4 regions of the Azospirillum sp. HJ39 genome follow, and region 3 is predicted to be linked to each of the others. Evidence: riboswitches for the same ligand, from Rfam matches in the RefSeq annotation. Region 3 holds a riboswitch; each other region holds the start of a gene.
The links. A riboswitch is a leader RNA that binds a small molecule or an ion and turns the genes downstream of it on or off. The one in region 3 is predicted to bind cobalamin.
Positions count from the first base shown of each region.

Region 1: another riboswitch for cobalamin. It lies ahead of ABMY26_RS03950 (energy-coupling factor ABC transporter permease); the one in region 3 lies ahead of ABMY26_RS12000 (ABC transporter ATP-binding protein).
Region 2: another riboswitch for cobalamin. It lies ahead of ABMY26_RS18695 (ribonucleoside-diphosphate reductase subunit alpha); the one in region 3 lies ahead of ABMY26_RS12000 (ABC transporter ATP-binding protein).
Region 4: another riboswitch for cobalamin. It lies ahead of ABMY26_RS34935 (CbtB domain-containing protein); the one in region 3 lies ahead of ABMY26_RS12000 (ABC transporter ATP-binding protein).

Region 1 is NZ_CP167905.1:741,068-745,424, forward strand. It holds gene ABMY26_RS03935 (TonB-dependent receptor family protein) at 1-528, opposite strand, end outside; gene ABMY26_RS03940 (DUF2244 domain-containing protein) at 662-1,207, opposite strand; gene ABMY26_RS03945 (DUF2946 family protein) at 1,278-1,703, opposite strand; cobalamin riboswitch at 1,926-2,189, shown strand; gene ABMY26_RS03950 (energy-coupling factor ABC transporter permease) at 2,382-3,062, shown strand; gene ABMY26_RS03955 (DUF2946 family protein) at 3,234-3,656, shown strand; gene ABMY26_RS03960 (DUF2946 family protein) at 4,064-4,357, shown strand, end outside.
Region 2 is NZ_CP167911.1:1,138,877-1,143,233, reverse strand. It holds gene prpC (2-methylcitrate synthase) at 1-369, opposite strand, end outside; gene ABMY26_RS18700 (short-chain fatty acyl-CoA regulator family protein) at 556-1,986, opposite strand; cobalamin riboswitch at 2,332-2,568, shown strand; gene ABMY26_RS18695 (ribonucleoside-diphosphate reductase subunit alpha) at 2,677-4,357, shown strand, end outside.
Region 3 is NZ_CP167910.1:306,014-310,370, reverse strand. It holds gene ABMY26_RS12010 (flagellar protein FlgN) at 1-412, shown strand, start outside; gene ABMY26_RS12005 (hypothetical protein) at 409-948, opposite strand; cobalamin riboswitch at 1,413-1,634, shown strand; gene ABMY26_RS12000 (ABC transporter ATP-binding protein) at 1,761-2,600, shown strand; gene ABMY26_RS11995 (ABC transporter substrate-binding protein) at 2,611-3,585, shown strand; gene ABMY26_RS11990 (FecCD family ABC transporter permease) at 3,582-4,357, shown strand, end outside.
Region 4 is NZ_CP167913.1:759,977-764,333, reverse strand. It holds gene ABMY26_RS34945 (ABC transporter ATP-binding protein) at 1-661, opposite strand, end outside; gene ABMY26_RS34940 (ABC transporter ATP-binding protein) at 699-1,475, opposite strand; cobalamin riboswitch at 1,814-2,034, shown strand; gene ABMY26_RS34935 (CbtB domain-containing protein) at 2,077-2,265, shown strand; gene ABMY26_RS34930 (CbtA family protein) at 2,275-3,048, shown strand; gene cobW (cobalamin biosynthesis protein CobW) at 3,061-4,134, shown strand; gene cobN (cobaltochelatase subunit CobN) at 4,275-4,357, shown strand, end outside.

The DNA of each region.
Region 1 (4,357 bases), on a different replicon from region 3:
CGTGACGAAATTGACCGCGCCGCCCAGCGCATTGCCGCCGTAGCGCAGCGAGTTGGCCCCCTTGTAGACCTCGACATAGCGGTAGGCGCTGGGATCGATCTCGAAGACGTCGAACAGGCCGTCGGAGGTGTTGATTGGGATGCCGTCCATGTAGAGGTTGACGCCGCGATTGCCGTAGTTGCGCGTCAGGCCGGAGCCGCGGATCGACACCCGGTTGTCGACGTTCGACTTGGGCTGCGTCACGACGCCCGGCACCCAGCCGAGCACGTCCCTGATCGTGTTCGCGGCGCCGTTCTTGAAAGCCGTGTCGGGCACGAGTTCGACGCCGCCCGGCGTGCGCCGGATCCGCTGCTCCGCCTCGTCCGTCGCCGGCACGGTGAGCGACGAGCCGGCGTTGCCGGTCACGGTGACCGGCGGCAGCAGGGTGGGAGGAGCGGCATCCTGGGCGAACGCCACCGACGCCGCGCTTGCCATCAGCGCGGCCAGCAAGGCCGGGCGGGTCATGGTTCCCAGAGGTTGGTTGGACATCGGGTCTTTCCTGGATCATGCCGGGCCGCCGCCGGCTTCGCCATGCGGTGCCGGTGCGGGCCGGGTCTTTGAAAGCGGGGCGCGCCGGAGATGGCGCGGAGGGAAATGACGCAGAGGGAGATGACCTTGCGGCTCAGCGCGCTGCGGTCGCGCGGCCGATGTGACGGGCCAGCGCCTTCGCCAGATCGAGCCGCTCGGACCCGGTCAGGAAGGCGCCGACGGTTTCCGACCGGCCATGGCTGGTCAGGCGCAGTTCAGGACCGCCGGCCCCGCCGGGAACGACCGCCAGCCGCAGCCAAGCGGTCTGCCATTCGCTGGCCGATTGTCGCCCGGAGCCGTCGATGCGCTCCAGAAGGGTGCGGTCCGGCCAGATGCGGATGCGCTCGGCTTGCCGCCGGCGCCGGGCGTCGGCGTACATGGACCAGACGGCAAAGGCGAGGACGATCAGGGAATAAGCGGCCATCGGCCAGGCGCCGAGCTGCAGCCAGGCGTACAGGGTGATGGCGAAATAGGCGGCGAGGACACCGGCGAACAGGACGCGGCCGTAACGGGTGCCGCTGTCGTTCGGGGTGGCGACGGCATCGAACAGCGGTTCATCCGTCTTCGCCCCGGGAAGAGGCTGGACGACGGGGGCGAACGCGGTCGTGCCGGCCGCCTCCCCGAAGAGGAGATCGGGCATGCGGAGACTCCGGTCGATCGATCATGGCAGGGCGGCGGCAGGCATGAAGCCCGCTTGCGCCGCGGGGCGATCAACCGGTGACTGGCGGTGCGCGCGCCTGGAGGGTGGACAGGAACCAGCCGGCAGCGATGCGGCTGCCGGGCAACTGCTCCGGACCATGCCGTTCGAAATCGACGGCCATCGCGAACACGGCGAGCGGCGGCATGGCCAAGCCGCCGATCAGGGGGCACAACGGGCAGGAACCGCCGGACATGGCGTTTCCGGGCGCGCCGCTGTCCGCGGCATCCGGATCGACCGGCATTCCGCGATCGTCGAGCAGCACCGTCTTGAAGCCGTCCGGCGCGCAGATCACGATCCGGTTGGTATCGTCGGCATTGGCTGCCTGGATCGCGGCGGGCATCCAGGCCCAGGAAACGATCTGCAACAGCAGCGCGACCGCACCGGCCAAACCGCCGATCCGCCACGCCCGTCGCCTTCCGTTCCGATCCAGGATCATTCCACTCCGCCGACCAATCCGCCGACCACCCGCCCTGCCGTGTCCCGAAACTGTCGCGGATGCACGGCGTCGCCGCACCATAGCCCGGGCCGCCCGCGCAAGACGAGTTCATTCTTCTACCGATGATCCGTTCCGGCACCGATCCGGACGGGGCCGGAAGACACGCCCCCGCCATCCGGCCAGCCACGGGGGAGCCTATTGACGGCGGACGCATCCTGACCTTACCGTGGGGATGGTTATGGTTCCTTGCACGTCCGCGGGCATCCCCGGACGTGCAAGGCTAAGAGGGAAGCCGGTGCGCCGCCCCCCCCGACCGGGGAAGGAGGCAAGACCGGCGCTGCCCCCGCAACTGTGAGCGGCGAGCCGCTTCGTCCTTTCAGCGCCACTGGCGCGTTTGCCCGCTTCGCCGCGGGCAGCGCCGGGAAGGCCCGACGAAGCAGCCTGGACCCGCAAGCCAGGAGACCTGCCTGACCGATCGAACGTCCTCGGGCGGGGTGCCCCGGCGACAGCTTGCCGATGCGATGGGTTCCCGGAGTTCCCGGCCGCCCGCACCCCCGCAAGCCGTCCGTCCGGCCCCATGCCCTGGGTAGCGGTACTGCGATGGGGGAATGCGATGCCGGCACCAGCCCGCGACGGCGCCCCTTTTCGACCATGGCTGATCAGGAAAGGGCATACAGCATGCACATCGAACCCGGCGTCGTCGACGGCGCCAAGATCGTCCTCAGTTACGCAACGGCGGCCGGCGCCTTCGCCCTTGCCGGGAAGATGGCGCGCGACGGCATCCGCGACGACGGCGGTGTCGTACCGCTGGCTCTGCGCAGCCTGATCGCCACCGCCCTCGTCTTCTCCTTCTTCGAGATCCTGCCGCATCACCCGGTCGGCGTGTCGGAGGTGCATCTCATCCTCGGATCGACCCTGCTGCTGCTGTTCGGCGCCGGGGCGACGGCCATCGGCCTCGCCGCCGGCCTGCTGATCCAGGGCGTGCTCTTCGCCCCCTTCGACCTGCCGCAATACGGGATGAACGTCACGACCCTGCTGGTTCCGCTGTGGGGCATCGGCCTTCTGGCGAAGCGGATCGTTCCGGCATCGACCCCCTATGTGGAGCTGAAATACTCGCAGGCGCTTGCCCTCTCCACCGCTTACCAGGGCGGCATCGTCGCCTGGGTGGCGTTCTGGGCCTTCTACGGCCACGGCTTCACCGCCGAGAATGTCGCGGAAGTCGCCAGCTTCGGCGCCGCCTATATGAGCGTCATCATCATCGAGCCGCTGGCCGACCTCGCCGTTCTGGCCGTCGCCAAGGTGCTGCACCGCTACAGCCAGGGCCCGCTGTTCAACGCGCGCCTCCATCAGGGCGCCTGACCGGATCACGCCCGCCGGCCTGCCAGGGACGGGTTCCCGGCCGGACGGCGCCGCGCGATGTCCATGGGCGGAGTAATGTCTTGCCGGGGCTCCGGTTCCATGCCATGAGTTCCGCACCATGATTTGGCCGCCTCCTCCTTCCGGCGGTACAACCGACGAGCGACCGGGACCGTGACCCTTCCTCGCACCTTCACCGACCGCATCCGCAGCGCCGGCCTTCTGGCCGGAGTGCTGGCGTTTGTCGTCCAGATGATGGTGTGGAGCGTGACGATGCCGGCCATGGCATTGGATGGCGGTCCCGGCGGATTGGAAACGATCTCCATCTGCTCCGTCGACGGCATCAGGACGATCACCGTCGATGCCGACGGGCAGCCGGTCCTGGATGACGGCGGCTCCGGCTCCACGGGTGCCGCGAAGGGGCATTGCCCGCTCTGCCCGATCATGGCCGGCGCCGGGCTTCCGCCCCAGCTGCCGCTGGCCGCCCCCGTCCAAGCCATGGTGCTTGCCGATTCCCGCACCCTGCCCGGCGACGTCGTCGCGGCCGGCTGGTTCCTGTCCAGCCTCCAGGCGCGCGCACCGCCGGCCGCCGGCTGAGCCGGCGTTCCATTCCTTTCCCGTCCGCACCCTGACCGACGCCTCTCCGCCGCGTGGCCCGTAACGCCACGATTGTGCGCATGGCCGGAGTCCGTGCCCGACGGATCGAAAACCCCGGCATCTCTCCCGCGGTCGCCTGCGGCCCGTCCGAGCAAACCAAGCCTCCTCCGTGCCGGGGATCCGCCTGATCGCGGATTCAATACAAACGGAAAGGATGGCGTGGCCGCTTCTTTCCCGCTCGCATTTCTCCCGTTCCATCCTCCCCCGTCCGCCATGCCTCGCGCATCCGCCCCGTTCCTGTGCCTGCCCCCAAGCCTGCCGGGCGCCGCCGACGCGCGCGCCGGCCATACGCACGGCATGGGCGGAGGCCGGCCGGATTATCGGCCTGGATGCAGTCGGGGACGGTCTTGACCGCCCTTCTGGACTTCCTGCGCCTTCGCATCGGCGTGCTGTGCTGTCTGGCCCTGCTGACCGGGCAGGCGCTGACCGCAGCCCTGCTGCCGCCGCCCGCCGCCCGGACCCCGCTGTTCGCGGAAGGCCTGCTCGACGATCGCATCGTCATCTGTACCGCCGCCGGCCTCGTCATCATCGACCGCCGGACCGGTGAACCCGTCGCCGCGACCGAGCCAACCGACGAGGGGCGCTCCGGCAACCGGCATGACGGCGACCACGCGGGTGCCTTCTGCCTGTTCTGCCTGCCG
Region 2 (4,357 bases), on a different replicon from region 3:
TTCCGGCAGCGCGCAGCCCAGCGCCGACACCCCGGTGCGCATCACGTCCATCGGGTGGGCGGAGGCCGGCAGGGATTCCAGCGCCTGTTTCACGTTGGTCGGCAGGCCGCGCAGGGATTTCAGCTTGGCCTTGTAGGCCTTCAACTCGGCGAAGGTCGGCAGCTTGCCATGCACCAGCAGATGGGCCACCTCCTCGAACTCGCAGCGCTCGGCGATGTCGAGGATGTCGTAGCCCCGGTAATGCAGGTCGTTGCCCGATTTGCCGACGGTGCAGAGGGCGGTGTTGCCGGCGGTGACGCCCGACAGCGCCACCGATTTCTTGGGCTTGAAGGGGAGTGGTGCCGTGGTCTCGGGCGCGGTCGTGGTCATCGGGTGTTCCCTGTGCGAGATCTGCCTGTTGGATGCCCGCATCATCGGAACCTGCCCCTGTTCGGAAAAGGGCTGAAAAGGCGAAGCTTTGCCGGGCCGATCCTGCAAATCGGCGAAATCTGCGAAGATTGCCCCCGCGCCGGCCTGCTCCCTTGCCCCGACCAATGCCGGGCCGGGGTTCCCCGATCAGGCCGGGGAGGCGGATACCGGATACGGCTCGAACCGGCTGAGGCTTTCGTCGACCGCCAGGGTGCGTCCGACCGGCGGGAAGGCACGCTGCGGACAGGCCGGGCGTTCGCAGACCTTGCAGCCGGCGCCGATCGGCGTGGCGGCGTCCGGATCGCCGAGCGCCAGCCCGCGGGAGTAGACCAGCCGTCCGGCGTGCCGGATGTCGCAGCCGAGCCCGATGGCAAAGCTCTTCGACGGGGCGCCGAAGCCGCTGCGGCCGTGAACCACCTTGCGGGCGATCCACAGATAGGCCCGCCCGTCCGGCATGCGCGCCAGCTGCGTCAGCACACGGCCGGGCGCCGAGAAGGCTTCGTAGACGTTCCACAGCGGACAGCTTCCGCCGACGCGCGAGAAGTGGAAGCTGGTGGCGGACTGGCGCTTCGACATGTTGCCGGCCCGGTCGACCCGGACGAAGAAGAAGGGCACGCCGGGAGCCCCCGGCCGCTGGAGCGTGCTCAGCCGATGGCACACCGTCTCGAAGCCGGTGCCGAAGCGCTGGCCCAGCAGGTCGATGTCGTAGGCCACGGCCTCCGCCACCTCCAGGAAGGCCTCGTATGGCATGACCACCGCCCCGGCATAATAGTTGGCCAGCCCGATGCGGGCGAGCGCACGTGCCTGCGGACCGGAGAACCGTCCCTCCTCGACCAGCCGGTGCAGAAGCTCCGCCTCCCGATGGAAGGCGAGCTGCGTCGCCATCTGGAAGGCGCGGCGGCCGGGGTCCAGCGACCGGGCGACCCGCAATATCCGGTCGGCGGCATCGAAATGGCGAAGCGCTCCCCCCGGCATGCCCGCGTCGTCGGTCACCAGCGTACGGATGCCGTGGCGATCCGCCAGCAGCCGCTCCAGCCCGCGGTCCACCGCCCCGATCTCCAGCCCGGCCCCAGCGAACAGCCGTTCGGCCGCCTCGTCCAGCGCGGCGATGTGATTGTGGTGGCGATAGAAGAAGTCGCGCACCTCCTCGTAGGGCATCGCCGGCAGGGCGCTGCCCGGCCCGGCCGGGATCGCCCCTGCCGCCAGGGCGTCCAGCCGTTCCGCCAGCCCGCGCCCGCGCCGGTGCAGCGCCACCAGCGCCCGGCCGACCGCCGGCATGTTGGTGGCGAGCGCCTTGATCTCCGCGATCGCAATGGCCTCGCCGGTTCCGGCTTCCGACAGGGCTTCCCGCAGGTCGGCGACCATCCGCGCCTCCTCGTCCTCCGAGAAGAGCTGCACGTCGATGCCGAAGGAGGCGTTGATCCGCAGCAGCAGCGGCACCGTCAGCGGCCGCTGGTTGCGTTCGAGCTGGTTCAGGTAGCTCGGCGAGATCTCCAGGATGCGGGCCAGTGCCGTCTGGGTCAGCCCCCTCTCCTCGCGCAGCCGCTGCAGCCGCACCCCCATGAACGCCTTGGCCATGCCCAGCACCTTATTTGCAAAATTCGCCGATCCGCTGAAACCGCTTCGCAAAACGTGACAAACTCAGCGGTTATCTACGAAATCGGTCTGCGTATATTGCAAATTGCCCGACCGCCGGACAAGCCCCGCAGTCGCTGGCCCGGGGGACTGCGCCCCGGATCGGTTCAGCGGCAGACAGGAAAAGCGTGTGTGAGTTGCCGTGCGACCTGATCCCGGGGTGCACGCCACTTGGCGTCGGCAGTGCCGGAAATTTGCAGGTGGCGGCGACGAAGGCGGCGTGCTGCACCGGGTTGGGGCGCGACGGGCGGCAAGGACTTCCAGCTTGACGCCCGCACGGCCAGGCTCTACCGTATCTAGCGTTACGGTCCTCGTGTCCGACAAGATACGGGGCTAAGAGGGAAGCCGGTGCCGCCGCGCAAGCGCGGTCAGGCCGGCGCTGCCCCCGCAACTGTGAGCGGAGAGCGGTTTCGTCGTTTCAGGGTCACTGGTGCCAACCTGATGTTCAGGGGCCGCGCCGGGAAGGCCGGACGAAGCCGCGACGACCCGCGAGCCAGGAGACCTGCCGTAACCAGATGAACGTCCACGGGCGGGGTGACCCGGTGGTGCGCGTGTTCGCCCGTGGCGCTTTCGCCCGATGCCTGCATGCCGTGCCGTCGTGCCGTCCCGCCGCACAGGAACAAGGGATCACGGATGCCGGCCCACGCCCCAGACTTTGCCCAGGAGTATGCCCCTGAGCTCGCCCAGCAGCTCGCCAGCGGTTTCGACCGTCACGGGAACCTGCTGACGCTCCCCCGCAGGGCACCGGATCGCCTGGACGACCGGCACGGCGTCAGCCGCGCGCCGGTGCAGAGCTGGACGCCGCCCGATCCCTCCGTCATCCGCATCGACCGCAGCCGCGACGCCCTGCTGACCGACTTCGGCAAGGCGACGCTGGACGACCGCTACCTGCTGCCGGGCGAGAGCTACCAGGATCTGTTCGCCCGCGTCGCCGCCGCCTATGCCGACGACGCTGCGCACGCCCAGCGGCTCTACGACGCCATCTCCCGCCTGTGGTTCATGCCGGCGACGCCGATCCTCAGCAACGGCGGCACCACGCGCGGGCTGCCGATCTCCTGCTTCCTCAACGCGGTCCCGGATTCGCTCGACGGCATCGTCGATGTCTGGAACGAGAACGTCCGGCTGGCGTCCAACGGCGGCGGCATCGGCACCTATTGGGGCGGCGTGCGGTCCATCGGCGAAGCCGTGAAGGGCAACGGCAGCACGTCGGGCATCATCCCCTTCATCCGGGTGATGGACAGCCTGACGCTCGCCATCAGCCAGGGCTCGCTGCGGCGCGGCTCGGCCGCCGTCTATCTCGACATCCACCATCCGGAGATCGAGGAGTTCCTGGAGATCCGCAAATCCTCGGGCGACTTCAACCGCAAGAGCCTGAACCTGCACCATGCCGTCGTCATCACCGACGCCTTCATGGAGGCGGTGCGCGACGACAAGCCCTTCCCCCTGATCAGCCCCAAGAGCGGCGCCGTCCTGAAGCATGCCAACGCGCGCCAGGTCTGGCAGAAGATCCTGGAGGCCCGCATGCAGACCGGCGAGCCGTACCTGCTGTTCGGCGACACGGTGAACCGGGCGCTCCCCAAGCACCAGCGCGACCTCGGCCTGCGCGTCTCCACCTCAAACCTGTGCAGCGAGATCACGCTGCCGACCGGCAGGGACCATCTGGGCAACGACCGCACGGCGGTGTGCTGCCTCGCCTCGATGAACCTGGAGACCTGGGACGGGTGGAACCGCGAGGAGGGGCTGGTCGAGGACGTCCTGCGCTTCCTCGACAATGTGCTGACCCGCTTCATCGGAGAGGCGCCGGAGGGGATGGAGAACGCCGTCTACTCGGCGATGCGCGAACGCTCGGTGGGCTTGGGGGTGATGGGCTTCCACTCCTTCCTCCAGGCGCGGGGCGTGCCGTTCGAAAGCGCAGTGGCCAAGGCGTGGAACCTGCGCTTCTTCCGCAAGCTGCGCCGCGACGCCGACGCCGCCTCGGTGCTGCTGGCCCACGAGCGCGGCCCCTGCCCCGACGCCGCCGAGCGCAACATGATGGTGCGCTTCAGCCACAAGCTGGCGATCGCGCCGACCGCCTCGATCAGCATCATCTGCGGCGGGGCCAGCGCCTGCATCGAGCCGATCCCGGCCAACATCTACACCCACAAGACGCTGTCCGGCTCGATGCCGGTGCGCAACCCCCATCTGGAACGGCTGCTGGCCGCCAAGGGCGCCGACCGGCCGGAGATCTGGCAGTCGATCATCGAGCATGAGGGCTCGGTCCAGCATCTCGACATCCTCGATGACGACGAGAAGGCGGTCTTCCGCACCGCCTTCG
Region 3 (4,357 bases):
CACCGCGCTGCTGGTCCGCGACTTCCTCGACGCGGTCGAGGCGCTGTCGGCGGTGCTGGAGGAGGAGTCGGCCTGCATCGCCGCCGGCATGCTCGACCGGCTGGAGGTCTTCGCCCACCGCAAGGCGGCGATGGCCGAGCAGCTGGAATCCTCCGTGCTGCGGGCGCGCGACGAGGGCATCCGCCTGCCCGACGACCTGCGCGCGATGACGCTGGAGCGCATCGACCGGCTCGACCGGGCGGTGTCGGTCAACGCCTCCGGCCTCGTCGCCCTGCGCAAGGCGGTGCTGACCATCAACCGCAACCTGCTCGCCGCGCTGGAGAAGGCGTCGAGCGACGGCACCTATGCCCGCGACGGCCAGGCCCGCCGGCCGGTGGAGCTGTCGGCCTCCGGCCTGAACGCCTCGCTTTAGCCCCGGCCCTTCACGCTGGACAGTTCGCCCGCCTGCTCCAGCTTGATGATGCTGGCGACCAGCGCGCGCTGGAAGCCGCGCGCGTCCGACGGCAGCGCCACCCCGCTGCCGGTCGGCCAGAATTCGACGAAGGCGAGGTTGCCCTCCTCGCCTGCGCCCGGCCATTCGAAGGCGATGCCCAGCCCGATCTCCTTGGTCGTCCGCCGATGGTCGGTGACGAGGATCTGGGCCTCCCAATGCATGCCGCCGGTGCCCTTCTCCGCCCGCTGCTGGCTCCAGCCGCGCAGATAGTCGCGGAAGCTCTCGGACTGACGGTCGAGCCGCACATAGCTGGAGCGGTCTGTCACCGTCTGCGCCAGCCGGGTGGTATAGCGCGCCTGCGCCAGCGCCCGCGTCACCTCCGCGCACAGCTCGTCGATCTGGGCGAAGCTGCGCTTCACCGTGTCGGCAAGGGCGGTCGCCAGGGTGGGACCGCTCAGGGCCGCCTTGCCCTGGTCCTTGCGGTACATGTCGAAAAGATCGTCCGAATCGCCCATCGCCATTCCCACGCCAGCGCCGACGCCATCACATCCATGGGCGGACCGCACCCTACGAATTCAGCAAAAACACGTTAATAGCCGATGAAGCCGATGTGGAAAGGGATGTGGAAAGCCCGGCCGATCTTTCCTTGCGGACCGCCCGTTCGCCCGATATGTTACGTTATAACATTACATACCGGACCGCGACGCATGACGGGACAGCCATCAGGATGAAACTCTACTTTCGCGTGTATCTCTTTGGCGACGGTTGCCCTCTCCCGCCCCGGGAGAGGGAGGGGACCCACGAAGTGGGGAGGGTGAGGGGTGGGCCAAGAGTCCCGAGCCGCATGGCTTCGTGCCTAACCCCTCACCCTTCCCAAGCTGCGCTTGGGCCCCTTCCCTCTCCCGGGGCGGGAGAGGGACTCACAGGCGATTTCCCGGCCCCCACGCGAACGGACCTTGACCGCGGCGGCGGGGTCGACCATGAATGCGGCGGTACTGGTTCTTCCGGCGGCCTCCGCCGGAAGCTAAGAGGGAACCCGGTGAGCCGCGTCTTGCGGTGAGACCGGGGCTGCCCCCGCAACTGTGAGCGGTGAGCCGTTCCGTCATTTTACGCCACTGGCGCCCTCCGGGGTGCTGGGAAGGCTGGACGGACCGGCGGCGACCCGCAAGCCAGGAGACCTGCCAGCACCACAACGAAACGTCCTCGGGCGGGGTGTCCCGGTGGAACGCTTGCCATGCGTGTGGCCGGAGTCCGTCCAGGACACGCCCGCGCCTGCCCCGCAAGTCGTCCGCCCGGTTCCCCTGCCCCGCAACGGCAGGAAGCACGGATGACGCCAGCGCCTTTCCCGACCGGACCATCCCAGACCCCATCGCCGCCCGCCGCCATCGCGGTGGAGGGGCTGGACTGCCGGCTGGGCGGCAATCTGGACGGCCGGGCCGTGCTGCATCAGGTCGGCTTCTCCGTTCCGCCCGGCATCCTCCTCGGCATCCTCGGCCCCAACGGCTCGGGCAAGACCACGCTGCTGCGCTGCCTCGCCGGGTTGCAGGCCCCCTCGGCCGGCAGAATCCGCATCGAGGGCGAGGATCCGCGCGCCCTGCGCCCGGTGGAACTGGCCCGCCGGCTGGCGCTGCAGGCGCAGGACTCCACCGCCGCGCTCGGCTTCACCGTGCGCGACGTGGTCGGCATGGGCCGCTTGGCCCATCGCCGCTCCGCCTTCGCCGGTCCGGGGCCGGAGGATCCCGCCATCGTCGAGGACGCGCTGGCCCGGCTGGAGCTGACCGCGCTGGCCGACCGCCCGGTCGAACGGCTGTCGGGCGGCGAGCGCCAGCGGACGATGGTCGCCCGCGCCCTGGCCCAGCGCCCGCGCATCCTGCTGCTCGACGAGCCGACCAACCACCTGGACATCCACCACCGCTTCGCCCTGCTCGACCTGCTGCGCGGCCTCGGCATCACCGTGGTGGCGACGCTGCACGACATCGACCTGGCGGCGCGCTGGTGCGACCGCATCCTGCTGATGAAGGACGGCCGCCTGCTGTCCGACGCCGCGCCGGACGCGGCGCTGACGCCCGAACGGCTGGCCGCGGTCTACCGGGTCGCCGCCACGGTGGACCGCCATCCCGGCAACGGCCGGCTGCGCATCGACCTCTCCCCCCTGCCGGCCACCTGACGGACCGCCCATGATCCCGCCTGTCCTCCGCGGCCTGCCGCTGGCCCTTCTCCTGGGAACGGCCGCCTGCGGCGCGCACGCCCAGAGCTACCCGGTCGAGGTCGCCAACTGCTTCGAGACCACCCGTTTCACCGGTCCGCCCAAGCGGCCGATGGTCCACGACACCAACATGACGCAGACCATGCTGGATCTCGGCCTCGCCGACCGTCTGGTCGCCGTTTCCGGCATCGCCGGGGCCGAGCACCGGCTGGTCGCCCCGCCAGGCATCGTCGCCGCCCTGCCGCGTCTGCCCGACCGCGCCCCGACGCTGGAGGCGGTGCTGTCCGTCGACCCCGACTTCCTGTTCGCCGGCTGGAGCTACGGCTTCAACGAGGCGCGCGGCCTCACCCCGGCGCGGCTGGCCGAGATGGGGGTCGCCACCTATACCCTGCGGGAAAGCTGCATCCGCATCGGCCCGCGCGAGCCGATCGGCATGGACACGCTCTATGCCGACCTGCTGGCCCTGGGCAAAATCTTCGGCATTTCCGACCGCGCCGAAGCGATGGTCGCCGATTTCCGCCGCCGCGTCGCCGCGGTGACCGAGCGCACCGGCACCGCCGCCGACCGTCCGCGTGTGATGTATTGCGACGATTGCCACACCGAGGGCGCGCCGCTGTCGGTCGGGCGCGAGGGCATGACCAGCCTGCTGATGGAGCTGGCCGGCGGCCGCAACATCTTCGACGACATCCCCAACAGCTATGTCCGGGTCAGCTGGGAGGAGATGGTGCGGCGGAATCCGCAATGGATAATCGTCAGCGACCACCGCATCCCGGCCGAGGCGACGATCCGCAACCTGCTGGCCGCGCCGCAGCTGGCCGACGTCGAGGCGGTGCGCGAGCGCCGCTTCATCGTCCTGACCTATGCCGAGCAGACGCCCTCCACCCGCAACGTCGATGCGCTGGAACGGATGGCCCGCACCCTGCACCCGGAGCTGTTCCAGCGATGAGCCGCTCCCGCCTGCCCCTGCTGCTGGCCGTCCTCCTCGTGCCGTCCCTGGTCGCCGCCGTCGGCTTCGGCGCCGCGCCCATCCCGATGCCGAAGGTCTGGGCGGTGATCGCGCACGAGCTTTGGCCGGCGCTCGCCCCGCTCCCCGACGCCAGCCGGGCCGAGCGCAACATCGTCTGGGAACTGCGGCTGCCGCGCGTGCTGCTGGGCGCGCTGGCCGGGGCCGGGCTGGCGGCGGTGGGTGCCGTGCTCCAGGTGGTGACGCGCAACCCGCTGGCCGACCCCTACCTGTTCGGCGTGTCGGCCGGCGCCTCGGTCGGGGCGGTGACGGTCCTGCTCTATGCCGGCGCCATGGCCGGATCGGTTGCCGGATCGGTCGGCTTGCCGGCCGCCGCCTTCCTCGGCGCGCTCGCCGCCATGCTGGCCGTCTTCGCGGCGGCGCGCGGGCGCGACGGCATGGTGACCAGCGAGCGGCTGGTGCTGACCGGGGTCGCGGTCGCCTTCATCCTGCATGCCGTCACCAACGCGCTGATCGTCGCCGCCATGGACCGCGGGGCCGACGCGGCGCTGTTCTGGATGATGGGCGGCTTCGGCACCGCGCGGTGGAGCGTCCTGCCGATCCCGGCCGCCCTGACCGTTGCCGGGCTGGTCTGGCTGTGGCTGCGCGCCGACACCGTCAACACGCTGGCGCTGGGCGACGATGCCGCCCGCTCGCTCGGCACCGATCCGGGGCGCCTGCGGCTGGAGCTGTTCGCCGTCACCGCGCTGATGAC
Region 4 (4,357 bases), on a different replicon from region 3:
TGTTGGCGTTGAGTTGGTCGTTGGGGATCATGTCCACCACATGCCCCTCCTCCATGACGTAATGGCGGTCGGCGATGGTGGCGGCGAAGCGGAAATTCTGCTCGACCAGCACGATGGTGAAGCCGCGCGCCTTGAGCGCCCGCACCGCCACGCCGATCTGCTCGATGATGACGGGCGCCAGCCCTTCGGTCGGCTCGTCCAGCAGAATCAGGTTGGCACCGGTGCGCAGGATGCGGGCGATCGCCAGCATCTGCTGCTCGCCGCCCGACAGCCGCGTGCCCTGGGTCGAACCGCGGCCCTTCAGGTTGGGGAACAGCTCGTAAATCTGGGCGACGGTCATGCCGCCCTCCTTCACCACCGGCGGCAGCGTCAGGTTCTCGTCGACGCTGAGGCTCGAGAAGATGCCGCGCTCCTCCGGCACATAGCCGATGCCGAGCCGCGGGATCCTGTGCTGGGCCATGCCGATCAGCTCCTGGCCCTGGAAGCGGATCGAGCCGGTGCGCTTGCCCATGATGCCCATCACGGCGCGCATGGTCGAGGTCTTGCCGGCGCCGTTGCGGCCAAGGAGCGTCACCACCTCGCCGTGGCGCACCTCCAGGCTGACGCCGTGCAGCACATGGCTCTCGCCGTAGAAGCCGTGCAGGTCGGAAATCTCAAGCATCGCCGTTCCCACTTGGGCGGTTTTCGTCTGCATCCCGTCAGGCATGTCCGGTCCCCCCAGTGCCCATGTACGCTTCCATCACCTGCGGGTTCTTCGACACCACCTCGTAGGGCCCCTCGGCGAGGATCTCGCCGCGGCGGAGCACGGTGATGGTGTCGGACAGGTGGGCGACGACCGAGAGGTTGTGCTCGACCATCAACACGGTGCGGTCGGCGGCGACGCGCTTGATCAGGGCGGCGGTGCCCTCGATGTCCTCATGGCCCATGCCGGCCAGCGGCTCGTCGAGCAGCATCACCTCCGGGTCGAGCGCCAGGGTGGTGGCGATCTCGAGCGCGCGCTTGCGGCCGTAGGGCAGCTCGGCGGCGGTGTGCCCGGCCCAGGGGGAGAGGTTGACCGCCTCGATCAGCTCCAGCGCGCGATCGTGCAGGTCGTAGAGCGACGACTCCGACTTCCAGAAATGGAAGCTGGTGCCGAGCGGGCGCTGGAGGGCGACGCGGACATTCTCCAGCACGCTGAGATGCGGGAAGACGGCCGAGATCTGGAAGGACCGCACCAAGCCCATCAGCGCGATGTCGGCCGGCTTGGTCCTGGTGATGTCGCGGCCCTTGTAGAGGATCTGGCCGCGGGTGGGCGTCAGGAACTTGGTGAGCAGGTTGAACACCGTGCTCTTGCCGGCGCCGTTCGGGCCGATCAGCGCATGGATGGTGCCCCGCTTCACCTGCAGGTTCACCTCCTTGACCGCGACGAAGCCCTTGAACTCCTTCGTCAGGTTGCGCGCTTCCAGGATGATGTCGTCGTTCGGTGCGGCGTTCATCGGTCGCGAATTCTCCTCCCTTCGTCCTTGCTTTGGGTTCCCGGGGGTCCGGGGGCCGGAAGTTCCCGGCTCGGCCGCCATGCGGTGGGACGTTTCACCGATTGTTGTACGCACTATTCGTGCCACAGCGGATATCCCTTCGGTCGGGCGCATGGACCTTTGTGTCTCCGGCGCTTTGCTCCTGTCCGCTGCCTCCTCCACTCCAACCGTAGCACTGAAAAGTGTCGGAATTCCGGACACTCTGTCCAGCAAACATGACAGCAGTCAAAAGGTTTGTGTACAAGATCGTCCGTGCGGCCGCGACGTGATTGCGAACTTGCCAAACTGTGTGCGCACTGCGATGGTGATCGTCCGACGGTGCCCCGATCGCCCCTATGGACGGCGGGGATAATAGGGAATGCGGTACGGGCCTTCCGGGAAGGCCCCAGGCCGCGGCTGCCCCCGCAACTGTGTGCGGCGAGCGTCCGGTCCATCATGCCACTGACCGCAGGGTCGGGAAGGCGGGCCGCGACGCTGTGACCCGTGAGCCAGGAAACCTGCCGGCGGACCGATGGATTTTCCCAACCCCGCCGGGTGTGGCGGGAGAGCAAGGATCAGCCTGATGACCACCCATCCGCTACACGCCACCGCCGGTTCCGCGACCCGCAGCGCCGCCCGGACCTCGGTCGCCGCCTTCGCCGCGATCCTGCTCGGCAGCTTCCTGCTGTATGGCGTCGGCTTCGCCCAGCCGCAGCAGATCCACGACGCGGCGCACGACGCCCGTCATTCCTTCGCGTTCCCCTGCCACTAAGCCAGGGTCATGGATCTGATCCGGCGGCTGTTCACAGCCGCTTTGGTCGCGGGCGTGCTCTCCGGCACGGCCGCTTCCGTCGTTCAGCAGGCGACGACCGTCCCGCTGATCCTCGAGGCCGAGAAATACGAGGTGGTGACCCCGCCCGTCGCCTCCGTCACTGCACCCGCCCCTGCCGGCGGCGCCGCCGACTCCCACCAGCACGGCCCCGTGCGTGAGGTGGGCGAGGGCGTGCCGACCACGCTGGAAGAGGCGATGCAGCGCACCGGCCTGACCATCGTCGCCAACCTGTTGACCGGCGTGGCCTATGCGCTGCTGCTCGGCGGCGCCATGCTGCTGGCCGGCCGGCCCGTCGATGCCCGCCGCGGGCTGGTCTGGGGTGTCGGCGGTTTCTTCGCCGTCTCGCTGGCGCCGTCCTTCGGCCTGGCTCCGGAATTGCCGGGCATGGCCGGGGCCGAGCTGGAAGCCCGTCAGCTCTGGTGGTTCGCCGCCTCGGTCGGGGCCGGCATCGGCATGGCGGCGCTCGCCTTCGCCCGCAACCGGTTCGTGATTGTCGGCGCCGTGCTGATCGCGGCACTGCCCCATCTGGTCGGCGCCCCCCATCCGGAAAGCGCCGAAGGCGCCGTCCCGCCGGAGCTGGCGGCCCGGTTCGTCGCCGCCTCGCTCGGCACCGCCGCCCTGTTCTGGGCGATCCTGGGTTCCGTCTGCGGCTGGCTGATGAGCGGGCTGGCCGGGGCCGCCGAACCCAGCCCCGCCGCCCGGTTGCAGACCGGCACGCGTTAAGGAGCCGAACCCATGTCCGCAGTTGCAAAAACGGTTGCCGGGAAAGTGCCGGCGACCGTCATCACCGGCTTCCTCGGCGCCGGCAAGACCACGCTGATCCGCGGCCTGCTGGAAAAGGCCGAAGGCCGTCGGCTGGCCCTGATCATCAACGAGTTCGGCGACGTCGGCATCGACGGCGACATCCTGCGTGCCTGCGGCAGCCCGACCTGCACCGAAGACGACGTGATCGAGCTGGCGAACGGCTGCCTGTGCTGCACCGTCGCCGACGATTTCGTCCCGGCCATCGAGAAGCTGCTGGCCCGACCGCAGCCGCCCGAGCATATCGTGATCGAAACGAGCGGCCTGGCCTTGCCCAAGCCGCTGGTCCAGGCCTTCCACTGGCCGGCGATCAAGTCGCGGGTCACCGTGGACGGCGTGATCGCCGTGGTCGACGCCGCCGCAGCGGCCGAGGGTCGTTTCGCTCCCGATCCGGCGGCCCTGGCCGCCCAGCGCGACGCCGCCGGCACGGTCGACCACGAGACGCCGGTCGAGGAGGTGTTCGAGGACCAGCTGCTCTGTGCCGACCTGATCGTCGTCAACAAGACCGATCTGGTCGACGCCGCCGACCTCGCCCGCGTCGAGGACCTGATCCGCGAAGCCCTCGGCCACGCCGCCGGACGCACCGTCGGCAGCGGCGCCAAGCTGGTCCGCGCCGCGCAGGGCGCCGTCGATCCGCTGGTGCTGCTGGGAGTCGGCGCCGCGGTGGAGGACGACCTCGCCAACCGCCCCAGCCATCATGACGATGAGGAAGGCCACGACCACGACGACTTCACCAGCTTCGTCGTGGAACTGCCGTCCCAACCCGACCCCGCCGCCCTGGTGAAGACCTTGGAGGATGTGGCCGCCCTGCATGGCGTGCTGCGGCTGAAGGGCTTCATCGACGTGCCCGGCAAGCCGATGCGCCTGCTGGTCCAGGGAGTCGGCACCCGCGTGCAGACCCATTACGACCGCCTGTGGAAAGCCGGCGAGGAGCGCCGCAGCCGGCTGGTGGTCATCGGCGAAACCGGGCTTGACCGCGAGGCGGTGACGGCGGCGGTGGCTGGGTAAGAATTAAGCTGTTGCGGCATTTGCCCCCTCCCTAACCCTCCCCCGCTTTGCGGAAGAGGGGACTTCCGCCGCATCGCAAATCCTCCCTCTCCCTCGAAGAGGGGGAGGGAGGGGGCACCGTCGCTCCTGGACATCGAACCATGCATCTGCTCGCCGCCCGCCAGGACGAACTCGACGCCGGCCCCCAGGCCGAAGATCTGGGGCAGACGCCGGCCGACCTCGT